Linked DNA regions of Acidithiobacillus ferrooxidans ATCC 23270. The protein of the gene in region 1 interacts with the protein of each later gene in a pairwise test. Links are inferred from orthologs where the notes say so. Each region holds a gene or a part of one and is shown in the gene's direction. Other genes may lie near its edges. The genes, in order: ligA and leuS.

Region 1 (3,219 bases):
TGGCCGGGTGACACATTCGAGCAGGGGCAGATCGTTATAGGAGTCGCTGTAAAAGCTGCTGTCCCCGAGGCTTTGATTCCAGTCCAGGCCCTGTGTTTCCAGCCAGTCGCGCAGACGTTGTACCTTGCCGGCCTGGAAACAGGGAAGGCCGACACTGCGGCCGGTAAAGTCGCCGGAGGCCGTTTCCTCAGCCTCTGTCGCCAGCAGGTGGGCGATACCCAGTTCCCGGGCGATAGGTGCCGTCACAAAGCGATTGGTCGCAGTGATGATGACCAGGGTATCGCCCTGCCGGCGATGGTCCTCGATCAGGGCGCGGGCATGGTCGGAGATCATGGGCAGCACCCGCTCCTGCAGATATTCCCGGTGCCAGGTGTCGAGCAGCGCCCGGGGATGCGCCGCCAGGGGGGCCAACTGAAACTCCAGGAAGGCGTGAATATCCAATTCACCCGCCAGGTATTCCGCATAGAACTGATCATTCATGCGGTTGAAGCGCTCCGCATCGACAATGCCGCGGCTGGCGAGAAACTCCATCCAGGCATGGTCGGAGTCGCCGGAAAGCAGGGTGTTGTCGAGATCAAAAAGGGTGAGGGCCATGGGTTCTCCGTCCAGTCGAGAGGGCCGTAGCGAATACTCGTGAATTATACCAGAAAGTGTATTTGCGATATGCTGACGCAGCGAATATTTCCAGTTTTTTACAGAAGGAGCCGGCGGTGGAGCGGGTCAACCATACTGACTTCGAGCGTATTCAGCAATTGCGTGCGGAACTGGTGGCGGCCAATAACGCCTACTATCGGGAAGATTCGCCGACCCTGAGTGATGCCGAGTACGATGCGCGCCTGCGCGAACTGCGCACCCTGGAGGACCGTAATCCCCAATGGCAAAGCGCCGACTCTCCGACCCAGAGGGTCGGGGCGGCTCCGGTGGAGGTCTTTGGGGAAGTGCATTATGCCATACCCCTGACCTCTCTCGACAATGTGTTCGATCAAGACGGTTTTAGCGACTGGCTGGCGCGCGTGCAGAAGGGGCTCGGCCGCGAGGATGTTCCGCTCAGTGCTGAACCCAAGTTTGACGGTCTCTCGGTCAACATTCGCTACATCGAGGGTAAGCTGGTACAGGCTGGTACCCGTGGAGATGGCCAGACCGGTGAAGATGTCACCGCCAACGTCCGCACCATTCGCAACGTCCCCCTGCAACTGACAGGCAAGGACTGGCCGGAGCTGCTGGAAGTCCGTGGAGAGGTGGTCATCCCCGTGGCCGCTTTCCGGCGTCTGAATGGCGAGCGTCTGCGCGCCGGGGATAACCCCTTTGCCAACCCCCGCAATGCGGCGGCAGGCAGTCTGCGACAACTGGATTCCAGCGTAACGGCAAAGCGCCCCCTCGCGTACTTCCCCTGGGGATGGGGAGAAAGCAGCGTGCCACTGGGGAAAAGCCACATCGCGGTTATGGAACGCCTTTCTGCCTGGGGCTTCGAGGTGACCTCCTATCTGCGCGGTGTTCACGAACTCACGGAATGCCAACGCTATTTCAGCGAGATGCAGAAAATACGCGAAGGCATGCCTTTTGAAATAGACGGCCTCGTGTTCAAAGTTGACGATCTGCTCGCCAGGGAACAGTTGGGCTTCACCGCCCGCGCACCGCGTTGGGCCATTGCCTATAAATTTCCGGCGCACGAAGAGCGTACCGTGGTCGAAGATATCCTGGCTTCCGTAGGGCGCACCGGTGTGATTACTCCTGTGGCTGTCTTGAAGCCCGTGCAGGTGGGCGGCGTAACCGTGAGCCGCGCCAGCTTGCATAATCAGGATGAAGTGGATCGTAAGGATATTCGCGTGGGCGACACGGTGCTGGTACGCCGCGCCGGCGACGTGATCCCGGAAGTGGTCATGGTGATCAAAGAGGAGCGGCCGCCTGCGACACAACCCTGGCACATGCCGCAGCGTTGTCCGGTCTGCGGCTCGGAGGTCTTGCGCCTGGCCAACGAGTCGGCGCATCGTTGCATGGGCGGGCTGTACTGCCCGGCACAGCGGATGGGCGCCATTCGGCACTTTGCGTCGCGTCGGGCCATGGACATCCGGGGGCTGGGCGAAAAGCTCGTTGAGCAACTGGTCGGGCATGGTCTGGTGCACACCGTGGCCGATATCTACCATCTGGATGAAGCGGCTCTGTGCGGCTTGGAGCGCATGGCCAGCCGTTCGGCGCAAAAGCTCCTCGCCGAAATCGATCGCTCCCGCCATACCTCCTTGCCCCGTTTTCTCTACGCCCTGGGTATCCGTCAGGTTGGGGAGGGTACGGCCAAATCCCTGGCCATCTATTTCGGGGATCTGGACCCCCTGATGGCCGCAACACCGGAGCTTTTGCAGAACATTCCCGATGTAGGGCCTATCGTGGCGGAATCCGTTGCCCATTTTTTTGCCCAGCCCCATAACCGCGACGTCATTGCCGCCCTGCGCGCGGCAGGAGTACAGTGGGCTGTGGTCCAGCCGCAAAAAGGCGGGCGTTTTCAGGGTATGACCCTGGTGCTCACCGGAGCCTTGGACAACATGACCCGGGAAGAGGCCAAAACCGCCATAGAAAACGCGGGCGGGAAAGTCAGCGGTTCCGTGTCGGCCAAAACAAGCTATGTGGTAGTCGGCAAGGATCCCGGCAGTAAGGCCGAAAAGGCCGCAAAGCTGGGTGTGAAACAGCTTACCGAGGCGCAATTTTTGGCGATGTTTTCAGAAAAGGAATGACCATGCAGCAGAACAGAACATTCCGCTTGAATGTTGTCGATGTCCACGGCGAAGTCTACACCGGTATGGCGCGTTTTGTGGCGGTGCCGGCGGAACTGGGTGAGATCGGTATTCTGCCGGGGCATGCGCCCCTGCTGTCCGGGCTGCGGCCCGGCGAGTTACGCATTACCCAGCCAGACGGCCAGACGCAGATTCTTTTTCTGGAGGGTGGAATGCTGGAGATTCAACCCGATATCGTAACCATCCTCGCCGATGCCAGCCTGCGGATTGCGGATATCGATATTCACGAAAGCAGGGAACGCATCAAGGACGCACAAAGTACGCTGGCGAAACGTGCGGTTCCGGCGATGGATTTTGCCCGCGCCGAACTGGAATTGCAGCGGGAAGTGGCAAAATTGCATGCGTACCAGCGCTACCAGATACAGGAGCAACGGGGTGGCGGTACGGGCAATTATCATTGGGAGCGCCCGGCTTTGCAGAATGTGCCGAAGGT
Region 2 (3,376 bases), 290 kb from region 1 along the record:
CCCACCAACCTGCCCTCCTGCCAGAGGTTGCCGGTGCGGTCGAGAAAATTGCGCATCTGGCCGGTCATGTTACCGAAACGGGTGGGAGTGCCAAAAATGATGCCGTCATAATTGGCAAGGTCATCAGGGTGGGCCTCCGGGGCCGCCTGATGTGTCTTGGCATGAACCGCAGCCAGGGTCTCAGCCGGCATAGTCTCAGGGACACGCCGGACATCCACCTGAATCCCACTCACGGAGCGGGCGCCCTCTGCCTCCGCCTCGGCCATTTGCTCTACGTGCCCCCATAAACTGTGATACAGCACTAATATCCTGCTCACTCGGCGCCTCCTTATGCGTATGGATTCCAGACAAGAGTCTGTCCCTTAATAGACCGCCATCAACTCCTTTTGTAAAGTAGGTACTGAGAAGTAACCACCATGAAATCCATGCCGTCCCATCCTGCGTGGGATGCATACCGAGCGCCTTCTCCACAAACCTTCGCGGGCCATCCGCACGCGGCCGTCCACCATTGCGCCACCCCCGTGCCTATGGCAACCTTTGTGCCACATCTGGTATCCGGTTCAAGAAAAACTTATGGAAATTCCCGTCTACTCCCCCCAAGAGATCGAAGCCGCCGTGCAGCAGCGCTGGCACGATCAGCAGACCTTCAAGGCCGCGGCGACGCCCTCGGGAGACAAATTCTACGCCCTCGCCATGTTCCCCTACCCTTCGGGGCAATTGCACATGGGGCATGTGCGCAATTATAGCATCGCCGACGCCATCGCCCGCTATCAGCGGATGCTGGGAAAAGAAGTCATGCAGCCCATGGGCTGGGATGCCTTCGGTCTGCCGGCGGAGAATGCGGCCCTCAAGCATGGTTTGGCACCGGCGCAGTGGACCATGGACAACATCGCCCACATGCGCGGGCAATTGCAGCGGCTGGGCCTGTCTTACGACTGGTCGCGGGAGTTCGCTACCTGCACGCCGGATTATTATCGCTGGGAGCAGTGGCTGTTCGTGAAGCTCTGGGAGAAGGGGCTGGTCTACCAGAAGCTGAGCACCGTCAACTGGGACCCGGTGGACCAGACCGTCCTCGCCAACGAGCAGGTGGTGGACGGCTGCGGCTGGCGCTCCGGCGCTCCGGTCGAGCGCAAGGAGATCGTGCAGTATTTCCTGCGCATCACCGCCTACGCCGAAGAACTGCTGACCGGCCTCGACACCCTGGGCGAGGGCTGGCCGGAGCAGGTGCTGACCATGCAGCGCAACTGGATCGGTCGCTCCGAGGGCGCCGAGATTCATTTCCCGCTGGCCGCTGGTGACGGGGTCATCAAGGTTTTCACCACCCGTCCCGACACCCTGATGGGGGCGACCTATCTGGCAGTGGCGCCGGAACATCCTCTGGCGATTCAGGCGGCAGAAAACAGCGCTGAACTCGCTGCCTTCCTCGAACGCTGCCGCCATGTCGCCGTTTCCGAAGCCAGCATCGAAACCCAGGAGAAGGAGGGGCATCCCCTCGGCCTGAGCGTGCGGCATCCGCTTACCGGCGTGGAGCTACCCGTCTGGACCGCCAATTTCGTGCTCATGGGTTATGGCGAAGGGGCGGTGATGAGTGTGCCCGCCCATGATCAGCGGGACTTTGAGTTCGCGCGCAGATATGGTCTGCCCATTCGCCCGGTGATCCAGTCCGAGGCTGTCGCTACCGACGGCGCAATCATGACGGAGGCCTACACCGGCGGCGGCACCTTGTTCAACTCCGGGACCTTCGACGGCCTGGCCAACGAAGAGGCCAAGAGCCGTATCACCGCGGCCGTAGCCGCCAAGGGACTGGGGCGGAAGACAGTCAACTTCCGTCTGCGCGATTGGGGCATCTCCCGTCAACGCTACTGGGGTACGCCTATCCCCATGATCCACTGCCCCCACTGTGGCGTCGTGCCGGTGCCGGAGCGGGATCTGCCGGTGATCCTGCCAACCCACTACCAGCTCAAAGACCCGCGTTCGCCGCTGCTGGACGACCCCGAGTTCACCCAGGTGGCCTGCCCCCAATGTGGCGCCGCAGCCCGGCGTGAAACGGACACCATGGACACCTTCGTGGAGAGCTCCTGGTATTACGCCCGTTTCGCCTGCCCCGATGCGGGACAGATGCTCGACCAGCGCGCCGCCGACTGGCTGCCGGTGGATCAGTATGTCGGTGGCGTGGAGCACGCAGTGCTGCATCTGCTCTATGCCCGCTTCTTCAACCGCCTGCTCCGTGATGTCGGCCTGCTGCCCGCCGACGGCGCCCACGATGAGCCCTTCCGCCATCTGCTGACTCAGGGCATGGTGCTCAAAGACGGCAGCAAGATGAGCAAATCCAAGGGCAATACGGTGGACCCGCAAGGCCTGATCGACCGCTATGGGGCTGATACCGCGCGCCTCTTTATTCTCTTCGCGGCGCCGCCGGAACAGCATCTGGAGTGGTCGGACAGCGCCGTGGAAGGTGCTTACCGCTTCCTCAACCGGTTCTGGCGTCTGGTCCACGAGTACGGCGCCACGCCCCCGGCAGTGCCCGCGGAACTCTCTGCCGAGGCGGTGGACCTGCGCCGCGCGGTGCATCAGTGCATCGATCGGGTCAGCCGCAATATGGACGGGCGCTATCATTTCAATGTCGCCATCGCTGCCATCATGGAACTGACCAACAGCCTGATGAAGGTCCCTGCGGATGCTCCGGCCGACCTGCGGGCGGTACTGGGCGAAGGACTGCGCGCATCGACCCTGCTGCTGGCCCCCTTTGCGCCCCATATCGCCGAGGTGCTTTGGCAAAAGATGGGGCAAAGCGGGGTGATCAGCCATGCGCCCTGGCCCGTGGCCGATGCCGGGGCTCTGCGTTGCGATACCGTGACACTGGTCATTCAGGTCAACGGCAAGTTGCGCGAACGCATGGATTTCCCCGCTGATGCGGACCATGCCGACGTCGAGCAGGCCATACTGGCCGATCCGGCCATGCAACGTCATCTGGAGGGTAAAACCGTGCGCAAGGTGATCATCGTACCCGGTCGTCTGGTCAACGTGGTGGCAGGATGAGCCACACATTGCAGTGGCGTCGCTGGTGGCTGGTGGCAGGGCTGGCGCTGCTCCTGGGCGGCTGCGGCTTTCATTTGCAGACCGGGGCCACCATTCCGCCCAGGCTGACGGGGTTGCGCGTCGTCGGCAGCGGTCCCGCCGGAGGCAGTCTGGCCGAGGCCGTCCATCGCGAATTGCAGCGGGACGGCAACAGGGCCAGATCTGACGGCCCGCTGCTCCGGATCGACAATGCGTATGTCAGCCAGCGGATCATCAGCATCAGCCCGAGCAGTGGCGTCGCCCAGGAGTTTCTCGACACCCTGCATGCCCAGTTCAGCGTGACAGGCAACGATCATAA

What was found.
Region 2: the proteins of ligA (region 1) and leuS interact in binary tests that used the Escherichia coli proteins (3 or more experiments, as listed by UniProt). The link is inferred for Acidithiobacillus ferrooxidans ATCC 23270 from one-to-one orthologs.

The regions. Positions count from the first base shown.
Region 1 is NC_011761.1:685,068-688,286, forward strand. The notes cover bases 318-3,218. They hold ligA (NAD-dependent DNA ligase LigA), read left to right. Parts: upstream 318-710; coding sequence 711-2,726; downstream 2,727-3,218. Other genes in these bases: AFE_RS03580 (histidinol-phosphatase), read right to left, coding at 318-594; atpC (ATP synthase F1 subunit epsilon), read left to right, coding at 2,729-3,218. Also shown: more of AFE_RS03580, read right to left, coding at 1-317; more of atpC, read left to right, coding at 3,219-3,219. UniProt on the Escherichia coli protein: DNA ligase that catalyzes the formation of phosphodiester linkages between 5'-phosphoryl and 3'-hydroxyl groups in double-stranded DNA using NAD as a coenzyme and as the energy source for the reaction.
Region 2 is NC_011761.1:398,727-402,102, reverse strand. What follows is about bases 249-3,306. They hold leuS (leucine--tRNA ligase), read left to right. Parts: upstream 249-573; coding sequence 574-3,039; downstream 3,040-3,306. Other genes in these bases: AFE_RS02160 (LPS-assembly lipoprotein LptE), read left to right, coding at 3,036-3,306; wrbA (NAD(P)H:quinone oxidoreductase), read right to left, coding at 249-317. In the rest of the region: more of wrbA, read right to left, coding at 1-248; more of AFE_RS02160, read left to right, coding at 3,307-3,376.